One region of the Bacillus thuringiensis genome, then DNA from elsewhere that is predicted to be linked to it. Evidence: riboswitches for the same ligand, from Rfam matches in the RefSeq annotation. Region 1 holds a riboswitch; the other holds the start of a gene.

Region 1 (6,354 bases):
ATCTATTTTTGTTATCTCTACATTCCCTGTATCCACCATTTCATTTTCTACTTTTAATGATAGAACCTCGGTCATGCCTTTTTTGATTTCAAATGATACTGGTTTTTCTAGCTTTTTATAACCAGGTAAACTTTCTACCTCTACTAATTCATACTTTCCTACAGGTAAATCTGAAACATTTGCTTTTCCATCTTTATCTGTCGTTACTTTTGTAACTTCATTACCCTTTTCATCTTGGACGATGAATGTTACTCCCGCTAACGGTGCTTTATTATCTTTATCTATCTTTGTTATCTCTACATTTCCCGTATCTACCATTTCATTTTCTATTTTTAATGATAGAACTTCAGTCATGCCTTTTTTGATTTCAAATAATACTGGATCTGTTAGTTTCTTATAGCCTGGTAAACTTTCTTTCTCTACTAATTTGTACTTTCCTACTGATAGATCTGAGATTTTTGCTTTACCATCTTTATCTGTCTTTACTTCCTTTACTACTGTTCCAGCTTCATCTTGCACTTCAAAGACTACACCTTTTAATGCTTTTTTGTTATCTTTATCTACTTTTGTAATTTCTACTGGACCTTTATCTAACTGTTCATTTTCTACTTTCAATGATAGGACTGTTGTCATACCTTTTGTAATTTCGAATGATACTGAATCTGTTAGCTTTTTGTAGCCAGGTAAGCTTTTCGTCTCTACTAATTTGTACTTTCCTACTGATAAATCAGAGATTTTTGCTTTACCATCTTTATCTGTTTTTACTTCTGTTACTACTTTTCCTTGCTCATCTTGCACTTCGAAGACTACGCCCTCTAATACTTTTTGACTATCTTTATCTATTTTTGTAATTTCTACTGAACCTTTGTCTAACTGCTCATTTTCTACTTTTATTGCTAAAGCTTTTGTCATACCTTTTTTTATTTCAAATGGTACTGGTTCTGTTAGCTTTTTATAACCTGGTAAGCTTTTCGTCTCTACTAATTTGTACTTTCCTACTGATAGATCTGAAACGTTTGCTTTTCCATCTTTATCTGTTACTACTTTTCTTACTACGCCATCTTTCTCATCTTGGACTTCAAATTCGACACCGGCTAATACTGCCCCGTTTTCTTTGTCCACTTTTGTAATTTCTACATTACCTTTGTCTACCATCGCATTTTCCACTTGTATTGGGAATATGCCGTCCCCTGTTACATTTACTTCGAACTCTGTTTCTTTTAATTGGTATCCTTCAGGTGCTTTTGTTTCTTTTAAAATATATTTTCCTGGTGCTAACGGTTTAGAGATTGCCTTACCATCTTTATCTGTAACAATATGTTCGACTACTACACTGTCTTTTACTATATCAAACTCTGCATTTGCTAATGGTTTTTCACCATTTTCCGAATCAATTTTCTTTACTTCAATTTGACCCTTTTGCATAGTGTTTTTAATTTCAATTGTTTTTGTTTCTCCAGCTTGAAGTGTAACCTCTACTGGGCTTGTTAATTTTTGATATCCTTCTGGCGCTACTGTTTCATAAACTTTATACGTCCCAGGAGCTAAAGTTTGAGGTACTGAAAAACCTTTTTCGTCCGTTTTCAGTTTTGCAACAACTTCATTTGCACTATTTCGAACTTCAAATTCGGCACCTTTTAGCCCTTTGTTCGGATTCTCAGCATCTATTTTATGAATTGATACTGTACCGTCTTTTGGAGCTTCAGGCGGCGTAATGGTTACTTCTTTTGATGTTAATGTTTTATCATCAAAATGTAATTCTGCTTTATTAGGAATCTTCTTATCTACGTAAGAAGATAAGTCTGCATTATTTTTAATTTTCGCCTTAATACTAAGGTTAATTATCTGGTCTTCATATGACTTATAGTCAAAACTCTCACCAAATGTAAATGTTACTTCACTTCTTTGTTTATCTATATTTAACGTTCCTTTAGAAGTAATATCTTGGCCATTTTGATCATACACCTTTGCCTCTAATACTTCTAAAACATCTTCTAAATCATCACTAATTACCATAGATGTGTATTTAGGAGGATCGTTCGGTATATGTGTACCAACTTGGTATTGAATAACTTGATCCATTTGTGTTAACTGCTCATTCTCTACAAGCTTGCCATTCTCATCAACTATATTTTTTTCAATGCTAGGTGGATTATTGTCACCTGAACCGGATCCTCCCCCACCACTTACAAATACTTGTCCTACTTTTTCTTCAGTTTTAATATTTTTACCTTCTAATTTCACAGTATTTTTATGAGGCTTTGCAGCAGGATTTGTAACCTTTGTTTTATATCTTAAAATATAGCCTTTTGAACTGTCTGGAAATTCAATTGTAAATCCAGTCTTTGTTGCATTAATTTTAATGTTAGATAAATCTGCTGGCTTAATATTTGTTGGTGCATAACCATCTTCAAATACAGCCTCTTCTAATACTACGCTGTCTGTAATTAACTCATGCCCAGGTCCTAATGTATCTGTTAATTTAAGATCTTGCATTTCTGTTCCGGTTGCATTTACATATACAAGCCAATCAGCAATTGAAGGATTTTCTTGATTATAAGAACCCCATTTCAATAAATTTTCCGTATTGGGCTGTGGCTTCGGTCTCTCTGTCGTATTATTTACACTTACTTCTTTATTGACGATTTGACCATCAACGTTAAATTCTAATGGAATTTCTTTAACACCATCATATGCTTCTAGACCAAAGTAGAATTCTACGAATAAAGAACCTTTAATGTTATTCTTTCCTTCTACGTAATCACCCATAGTACATGTTAATAGACCCTTTTTCATCTCACATGTACCAACTGTTTTTCCTTCAGCATCTTTTAAAGGAAAACTCATATTCATAAGGTCTTTTCGAAACTCTTTTGGCATATCAATTGTGAATTGATCTCCACTTTTTATTTTTTCTTTAGCTGACCACTTCACTTCTACTTTCATACCATCTGAGGCTTGATACGGTTCAGATGTCGTGCCATCAGTACGAGAAATATTAATTTCGTCCACTGGACTTTTCATCACAGCAGCTTGAATAACTGGAGCCCACACATTCAGCACTGAAAATAATACTAGAAAAACTAATGAAACCATTGAAATATGCCTTTTAGTACTTTTCATTTGCATAGTTCCCTCCTATTTTTTTATATTTATATAACAAAAAAAGACCGTCCGGTTGCATCAAAAATGTGCAACCAGACGATCTTAGTAACCAATATGTATTACCGTAGACTCTAAGCTTTGCGGCCTATCCTTTCGAATAGTGTGCTAAAAATATCTTTTATTCTTTTTTTGTTTCATTTTCCTCTTAAACCAAATATTACTATACCGTCTAGACGGTTATAATTCAATACTCTATAAAATTGTTCTATTTTTCTAATAAAAAAAACAATTCACCACTACATTAAATAAGTAATGGTGAATTGTTTTCACATTATATAGTTCGTATATTCTATTTATACGAATTAACAATAAGAGCTTGAATCACTTTTTCTCTTAACTCGGGGCTTAGTCTGCCAACCCCTAAATATTCCGAATACCATAATCCATCTGCTGCTAATCTAATAATTGTTGCACATACTGAATCTATCTCATCGTTTTCTATATTCTTTTGCAGTTGCTGAAATGATTGTTGTAATGGCTCAAGTAATTCAGGTTTTAACATGAATGCTGCCATCATACTACTAGACAACTCTTCTGTTCTTCTCTCATTACTTAATCTTTCCTCTACAAAAGAGCGAACCCATCTCCCTTTCCTCTCTGAGTCTTCCGCTACTTTATTGTAAATAGCGCCCTCATAATCCTCTATCCCTCTGACTATCATACCTTCTATTAAAGCTTCTTTATTTGCAAAGTGATACAATAATCCACCTTTACTTACACCCGCCTCTTTTGCCACTGCTTCTAAGGTTAATTTAGCAACCCCTTTACATTGCACAATTTGAGAAGCGGCCGCCAAAATCTTTTGCCGCGTTATGCTGATACTCATTCCTTTTTAAAACCCCATTTCTACTAAATTTATATAAATACGAATCTTATTTTTAATATTGTTGATTACTACTAAGTATTTTCTTTATACAACAAAAGCTTCATTACCTTTGAATTTTTAGTTACTTATTCTATTAAAAATTTCCATATCATTCAATATGATAACATCAAATACACAACATTGACTATACATCTATACTTTCATATTCATTCCTAATATATCCATTAATAAAATTTACCGATTTAGTCCTTCTTATTACTTTATCCCGCTATTTGCCGGACAGTAAGACCCCCACCTCAAAATTCAGCTAAAACAAAGGAGTTAGGCGGGAGGCGGGCTGCCCATAAATGCCCGATTGGTGAGAACTAATAATCAGTGGGGAATGAACAAAATCCCCACTGATTAAAGTTTCACTTTATATACGCAACATGGACAAGTATATTTCATTTATGTTGCTCCTTTTATTTTTCCTAAAAATAATCTTACCTATTTTTTAGACAAAGTCCTCAAAAAAGAAAACCACCTACCCCCTAAAGAATATAGGGAACAGATGGTTTATGTGTTTTATTAGAAAGTAGTGCCTTCTTTTTTATAATATTCTTTTGAAATCTCTTCATAAAATGCGGCTGATGTCGCGTAGAAATAAGGTGCTAACCATAAGAAACCGATTCCTATAGTAAGAATACTTAATATGAACCAGCCTAAGAAACTTAAGCATAGTAAAAAATAATCCATTTTATGTCCATTCATCATATGACGACTCTCAGTAATCGCTTGATTCGCTGTATATTCTGGATGATCATTCAAAATAAAATATGTCATAGAATAAGAAAATGATTTAATAATACCTGGAATAATAAGAAGTAATGTCCATAGAGTCAAGTATACATACATTAGTAAATATGTTAAAAACGACTTCATCAACTTACTTCCATCGCTAAACCATCTAAATATATGACCAATGCGAGCATCAGTCCCACGAATTGCATTTAAAACAAGATAATAGGCACCTATTGTTAATGGACCAATAACAAGCATTACAATAATACTTACTGTAAGTGAATCACTTGCCTCTTCCCAACCCCAAAATATCGAGAAAATACCTGTTGTTAGCATTTCAACAGCTCCAATAAGGATTCCAATTAATAAAGTTGCCCCTACCGCTAATCCCCATCTTCCTTTTAATGCATCAAGTGCTTCTCTTTTCAACTGACTTATCATATATAACCTCCTAATACTATTTGTATTTTTGTATACCATTTACATCAAAAATTCCACATATTCCCCAAAACAGAAGCATATTACCTTTTTTCATGCGTATTGATACATGTTTGCTGTAGTTGTACTAATATATGGATTAAACGACTCTTTTCCCTATAACAAAAAAGCTTGCCCTTCAGACTAGGCAAGCTTTCTCAAATTATTCCTCACTCATTCTCTTCTTATACCAATCCTGCATTCTCTCCGCGTCTTCTACTCTCGTATGCTCTATTTTATAACTAGATGATGCACTAGAAAACTTATACGTACATAAATCCGCTCGGCGCTGGAAATATGATTGTGTCTTCTCCATTGATTGGACATGTCTTCTTCTAATAAGTCCTGTATATTTTCCGACGCTACGATAGACAAGTGTAATTTGTTCTCCGTTAACACTGTAACCATTTGTTTTAAATGTTGCGTATCCAAGTGTAAAGATGAGGATCGCGAGCGGAATTAATGCCCACATGATGAAGTGCTTTTCAGAGTATATACTTATTCCAGTAAGCGGGATTGCTAGCATTGCGAAGAAAATGAAACTATCAATGAGATAGCGGCGCAATGCTGCTTTTGGTAATGAAATAATGTTTGTATTCAGTTCATATGGTAACTGTAAATGTGTGAGTAACTGTTGCACGCGATCTTTTCGAATAATTGGATGCAGTGTAACTTTTTCTTTTTCGTCATCCATTCCCTTACTTTGAATTACTTCTACTTGCACAGCACAATAACCGAATGGTTGGCGTAAAATGCTTTCTTTTATCGTAATACCTTGAATACGGTGCAATTTTAGTACGAGTTCTTTTCTTTCCAGTAACCCTTGCGAAATACGGACTTCATCATTTTTTCGATTTACTGTGAAGTTACCATGTTTTAACGCGTAGCCAATTGTAGATATAACCCACGAAAGAACGAGCAAAATAGCTACCATGAAAATCCAGCCATATATATCATGTTCCATTACATACGACTTTACGCCATTCTCTATCCATTTCGGAATGTACTCATCTACTTGGTGATAGACGAAAAAGATTAAAGAGAATAATAGTCCAAATTGACCAGATGTAACAGATGCTAATAAAATCTCTTTCCAAGTTAATTTA
Region 2 (6,354 bases), 620 kb from region 1:
TGACTCTATATATAATTCTCCTGGAATACCAATTGGACAAACTTTCATATTGTCATTTAATATCCAAACTTTATAATTATCCGCTGGCTTCCCGATTGGGATACTAGCAAGTTGATCGTTTAACTCCGCTGGAATTGGATATGTCGTTGTTGTAATTGTACATTCTGTCGGGCCATACGCGTTATTTAACTGAACGTGAGTACCAATTCTCTCTCGCCATAGTTTTACTACTTCAGCAGTAAGCATTTCTCCACCAACTGCAATCCTCTTTAATGAATCGAGCTTATACTTACTTTCATCTGGAAGATATGTTGCTACTTGTTGTAGGAAAATTGTAGCTAAGCCTAAAATAGATGTTGCCTTTGCTTTATAAATTGCATTTGCAAAAGCTTCTACCGAAAGCCTTTGTTCATCCAATAACACATATATATTTCCACCGCAGAATAATGACGCGAATAACTCCCAAATAGATGCGTCAAAACTAAATGAAGGGAACTGCGCGAAAATATCTTCTTCACTTAATTCATAATGCCTTTGCATCCATGTACATAAATTCACTACTCCGCGGTGCGCAAGCATTGTTCCTTTCGGATTTCCCGTAGAACCGGATGTATAGATCATATATGCGATATCATCAAGATCAATTGCCACGTTCACATCTATTTCTGAAAATTGTTCAATATCGTAAAGAGATAATTCTCGAATATCCTCAAACGGTACTTTCGCTTCTTTCGTTAAAACTAATTTTGATTGGCTATCCTCGATAATATATTGCACTCGATTTGCTGGATAATCTGGGTCAATCGGAATATAAGCTGCACCTGTTTTTAAAACTGCTAATATACTGACTACCGTATCAATACTTCGCTTCATAAAGATACCGACATAATCACCTTGTTTCACCCCATGATGTAATAACATGTGAGCAATTTTATTACTTTTTTTATTTAGTTGTTCATATGTTAATGTTCCCTCCACCGAAGATAAAGCTATACGCTTTGAAAATTTCCTTACTGTTTCACAAAACATATCCGCAATACTTTTATTCGGGTATAGCACTTCTGTGTCATTTATTTCTTTATATATCACTAATTCTTCTTCTGTAATAATATTCATATCTACAACACATTGCGTCTCTTTTTTTATACCTTGCTGAATTACATACTGAATTTGCTTTATATAGCGAAGTGCTGTTTCTTCTTTCAATTGCTTTTCATTATAAGAAACTTCAAAACAACTATCCTTTAATTCAATAAAGTTTAATTGACTATTTCTATTTTCTTTTCCTACTGTAACTGCAGGTTTCCCCCATTTTTCTTCATCATATTGTAACAATATCTTCCGTTCTTCTTCCATACTTTCTAACTGCATGATTTGATCATTAATTTCTATCCTTAGCTCTTCATAAGAAAGTTCTTGTTCAATTGTAATACATAACGGATAACTACTCTGTCTCATGTAATAAGGTATCACTATACGTTTTTCATTACTAACATGATATAGCCATACAAAAGTAGCTGCGATTAAATCTAATTTATTTCGTTCAAACGCTTGTATATCCTTAATTTTCATTTGAGTATATTCATTTACTTGAATATCCTTTGGTATCATAAACGGTTCATAATTTTGTTGCGAAAATTGTTCATATCTCTCCACATATGAACGTTTTAAGAAAATACTCATACTGAATCCTCTCACTCTCCATAATATAAAAATGAAACTTTGATCATTGGAGGACATGTTCCACCAATGATTAAAATCACAACCGTATACCATTAGATATAAATATATAATTATTCATTTTAAAAAAAGATTAAGGTGTAGATTAAATCTACACCTTATATTATTCTATTAACTTTTAAATTCCCCAATTAACTCTTGCAGCTCCTGTGCAAGCCAGCTTAAAGAAGTAGCTAATTCTGCAATATCTTGTACTGACATTTCCTGTTCTTTCATACTCTCTTCAATATTACCACTACTATTCGCATACGTATTTGCAATATGTGATAGTTCATTTACAACTTGAACGATATTTTGGCTATTTTGCAAAATATCACCTGAGTTGCTAGAAACCGCCTTAACTTGGTCCGTAACAGAATGTGCTGATTTTGAAATTTTCTCGAAGAACGCACCACTACTTTGAACAAGAGTAATTCCAGATTCTACTTCTTTTGAACCTTTTTGCATTGAAACTACAGCCTCTTCTGCTTCAGCTTGTGTTTCCCCAATTAATTTAGCTATATCTTTCGCTGACGTTTCAGTTTGCTCAGCTAATTTACGTACTTCATCAGCGACCACTGCAAATCCTCTTCCAGCAGCTCCAGCACGTGAAGCTTCAATAGAAGCATTTAACGCAAGTAAATTGGTTTGATTTGAAATACCTGTAATTACGGTTACGATATCACTAATTTCCTTCGATCTTGTTTCCAATGAATAAATAATCGAAGATAAATCTTTTACTGCATTTTGGATTAAATTCATTTGATTAATAATTTGTCCAATTACTTCATTACCTTCAATTGAATGTTGCTCCATACCTTCTGAGGCAACCGCAACCAGTTTCGCAGCCCCAGTTATCTCTTCCACCTTATTTTCCATTCCGTGCACAATTCCTAAGCATTGTTGTACTGAAGTTTCTTGAGACTGTGCTCCTACTCTTAAACCTTCCATGGAACCTGCAATTTCTTGAACTGCCATACTGTTTTCCTCAGTACTTGCCGATAATTCTTGTGATGAAGAAGAAACTTGCTCTGCAGTTTGTTTTACTTTATCTATAATTCCTTTAAATTTCTCAATCGTTGCATTGAAATAAGTATTAATAATACCAATGTCATCTGGTCTTTCTTTTAATTTAATACTTAAATCACCCTCACCAACTTTACGTAATCCCTCTCTTAGGTCTTTTAATGGGGCTAACGAATTACGAACAATAAAGAATTGAATAACAGTCGCAATAGCTAATGAAATACAAATGAATAGTAAACCTTGCATCATAAATTTCTTCTTTGTATCTGGAATAACAGAAGCATCTACATCTGCCGCAACAATTGCGACAATATTTTTTTCTCCATCCGTAATGGGCTCTAATATTGTCACCCATGAGCCTAGTTCATCTTCATATACTTCTGTCATTTGTGCCTTTTTCGTATCTATCACTTTATCGTATGCCTTCATCCAATGAGCTGGTTGTTCATAATAGTCACCCGGCTTTACAGGTACTGCATTTGTTAACTCTGTAGTCAAACCAACGATTTGTAATTCTCGTTTGTCATTGGGTTTTGCTCCCGTAATATACGTTTGTCCAACACTTTTTAAATCTTTTGTCACTTCATCTAATTGCTCTTTTAACTTTTCCTTCTTCTCCTTTTGGGCTGTAGGATCTTTCGCAAGATCTTTCACTAATTCTGCGTCTAATTGATTTATTACAGTATCTCCTGTTTCAATAGACTGTCTTTCAAATAAAGACATCATACTATTTTGAAACATGTTGAAACTTAACGCGCCCATACTTCCAACAAGCGTCAAAATAACTAGTACGGTTAATAAGACGTTCTTTTGAAGAAACGTTAACTTATGCCAATACTTTTTCATTAATATCCACCTTCCTTAATTAACATAACAAAAAAACAAAATATACGAATATTTTGTTTGAAAATGTTTCTCAATATATTCGAGAATAAAAAAAAGCCAATGTAAAAGCATTGGCCAAGACCAACCCTATCCGTCCGGTAACTGGCTAGCATAGCCTTTCGACCTTAGCTCCTGTAGTTTTGCGTCCTCATGTTTCCATCAGTTTGCCTTTCTCGCTGAACGAGTTGAACGATATGGGAGTTCTATGAGAATTAATTTATTCTCTTTCAAAGATTACAACATATAAATCAAAATGTCTACTTATTTAGAGATATAAATACAAATTTTTAATGCATTGCTTTTTCGAAATAATTTCAAAAAGTACGTGAATGTTACTTTTTTTGTGTTATATAATAAAAAATGTATAAATAACAAGGATTTCTTCGGGTATTCATTTAATTTTCATTCAAATTAAACTATTCGAATATATCTTAATTAATGAATTTCGGAGGTAGTTTATCATGTTTTGGCTACAATTTCTTACCTTGTTACTCTGTATTTTTATTGGTGCACGCCTAGGCGGAGTTGGTTTAGGAGTAATGGGTGGAGTTGGTATGGCAATACTCGTTTTTGTCTTCCACTTACAACCGACCGCGCCTCCTATTGATGTAATGCTCATGATTTTGGCAGTAATTACAGCTGCTGGTGCTTTGCAAGCTGCTGGAGGAATGGACTATCTTGTTCATCTAGCTGAAAAAGCATTGCGAAAAAATCCAAAGCGTATTACTTTTTTTGCTCCAATTGTTACTTATTTATTCACACTATGTGCAGGTACTGGTCACGTTGCCTATTCTGTACTTCCTGTTATTGCAGAAGTCTCTCGTGAATCAGGGATTAGACCAGAACGCCCAATGTCGATTGCCGTAATCGCTTCTCAGCAAGCAATTACAGCTAGTCCGATTTCAGCTGCCACAGTTGCTCTTTTAGCAATGTTCGCTGACTATAAAATTACCTTATTAGATATTTTAAAAGTAAGTATCCCTTCTACTTTCATTGCTTGTATGTTAGCAGCATTCGTTGCTAGTAAGATGGGAAAAGAATTAAATGAAGACCCTGAATACTTAAAACGATTAAACGAAGGAATGATTCCTAAACTTGAAGAGAAAAAAGAATTTGTAGGTGTAAAAGGCGCCAAATTATCAGTTATCCTTTTCCTAGTTGGAACCTTCCTTGTTGTACTTCTTGGTTCATTTGAAGCACTTCGTCCAGGATGGATAGTTGATGGGAAGTTAGCTCGTCTTTCCATGCCGAACACAATTGAGATGGTTATGTTAACTATCGCGGCTCTTATTATTATTTTCTGTAAACCAAATGTAGAAAGCATTGTATCTGGTAACGTCTTTAAAGCAGGAGCAACAGCAGTTGTTGCTATTTTCGGTATCGCTTGGATGGGAGATACTTTCTTTAATGGAAACTTAAATATGATTCAAGGATCCATTCAGCATTTAGTAACAAGTGCACCTTGGCTATTTGCCATCGCGCTATTCATTCTATCTATTTTACTGTACAGCCAAGCAGCAACAGTACGTGCCTTAATGCCACTTGGACTATCCCTTGGTATTCCACCAGCACTACTGATTGCGATGTTCCCTGCAGTAAATGGATATTTCTTCATTCCAAACTATGGAACAATCGTTGCTGCCATTAACTTTGACCGTACTGGTACAACAGGTATCGGTAAATACGTATTAAATCATAGCTTTATGATTCCAGGTTTAATCGCAACATTTACTTCTATCGGCATTGGAATGCTTTTAATTTCTATTATGTTTTAAAGAAAAAGCACAAACCTTTATTTTAAAAGGTTTGTGCTTTTTTAATCAAACGTTTGTTTAAAATTTTGGGCAGTCCATTTCTCCATGTAGCACTTAAAATACTACACGTCCTTCCTTACAAACTTCTCTTTACTTCTTCAGCTAATTTTCTCGTACTTTCATACGCCGATTCAGCTAAACTAATTGCTGAAATAACTGAAACACCTTCCGCACCCGCCTCTATAACTGCCGCTGTATTTTCAATTGTAATCCCGCCAATACCAACGATTGGCACTGTAATTCCTTGTTCTCTAAAATAAGCTAATCCTTTCGTTCCTTGAACCGCTTTCGTATCTTTTTTCGTACTCGTTGGGAAAATAGGTCCAACGCCTAAATAATCTGCTCCATGTTCGATTGCAAAGCGTGCTTCTTCAATTGTATGAGCAGATACACCGATAATTTTATCTCCCATTTTTTCACGAACAGATGTAATTCCTTCATCATCTTGTCCTACATGAACACCATCTGCATCTAATTCAATGGCTAATTCTACATCATCATTTACAATGAAAGGAACACTATATTCCTTACAAAGAGTCTGCAATTCTTTTGCAAAACGCACTCTATCCTCTCCAATTAAAGAACCTTCCCCCTTTTCACGAAATTGAAAAAGTGTCACTCCACCATCTAACGCTTCTTTCAATACAGTTAAAGGATCCTTCGTGCAGTTATTGCTTCCCATAATAAAATACACTTGTAATAGGTTAGACATTTTCTTTGTTTCAATGCGCATCATGTGTTTCATCCCCCTTACTCTAACTCCTCAATCTTCCCATACTTCTCCATATCAGCTGAAGTTGTATTCGCTAATTGATTTAAAAATTCAATTTGGAAACTACCTGGCCCTTTTTCTACTGTTTTAGCAGCTGCCAGTTCTGCAGCTACACCATAAAACGTTAATGCGGCTACT

What was found. Region 1 has a riboswitch for cyclic di-GMP ahead of AC241_RS05380 (SpaA isopeptide-forming pilin-related protein). Riboswitches for the same ligand answer to the same signal wherever they lie in the genome.
Region 2: linked by a shared signal. The riboswitch ahead of AC241_RS02215 (methyl-accepting chemotaxis protein) and the one ahead of AC241_RS05380 (SpaA isopeptide-forming pilin-related protein) in region 1 are both predicted to bind cyclic di-GMP.

The regions. Positions count from the first base shown of each region.
Region 1 covers NZ_CP012099.1:1,035,389-1,041,742, reverse strand. Annotated here, with positions in the region: gene AC241_RS05380 (SpaA isopeptide-forming pilin-related protein) at 1-3,129, opposite strand, end outside; cyclic di-GMP riboswitch class I at 3,190-3,282, opposite strand; gene AC241_RS05375 (TetR/AcrR family transcriptional regulator) at 3,455-3,991, opposite strand; gene AC241_RS05370 (DUF975 family protein) at 4,559-5,212, opposite strand; gene AC241_RS05365 (PH domain-containing protein) at 5,412-6,354, opposite strand, start outside.
Region 2 covers NZ_CP012099.1:417,526-423,879, reverse strand. Annotated here, with positions in the region: gene AC241_RS02220 (non-ribosomal peptide synthetase) at 1-1,677, opposite strand, end outside; gene AC241_RS02215 (methyl-accepting chemotaxis protein) at 1,852-3,591, opposite strand; cyclic di-GMP riboswitch class I at 3,725-3,809, opposite strand; gene AC241_RS02210 (anaerobic C4-dicarboxylate transporter family protein) at 4,092-5,405, shown strand; gene thiE (thiamine phosphate synthase) at 5,521-6,180, opposite strand; gene thiM (hydroxyethylthiazole kinase) at 6,195-6,354, opposite strand, start outside.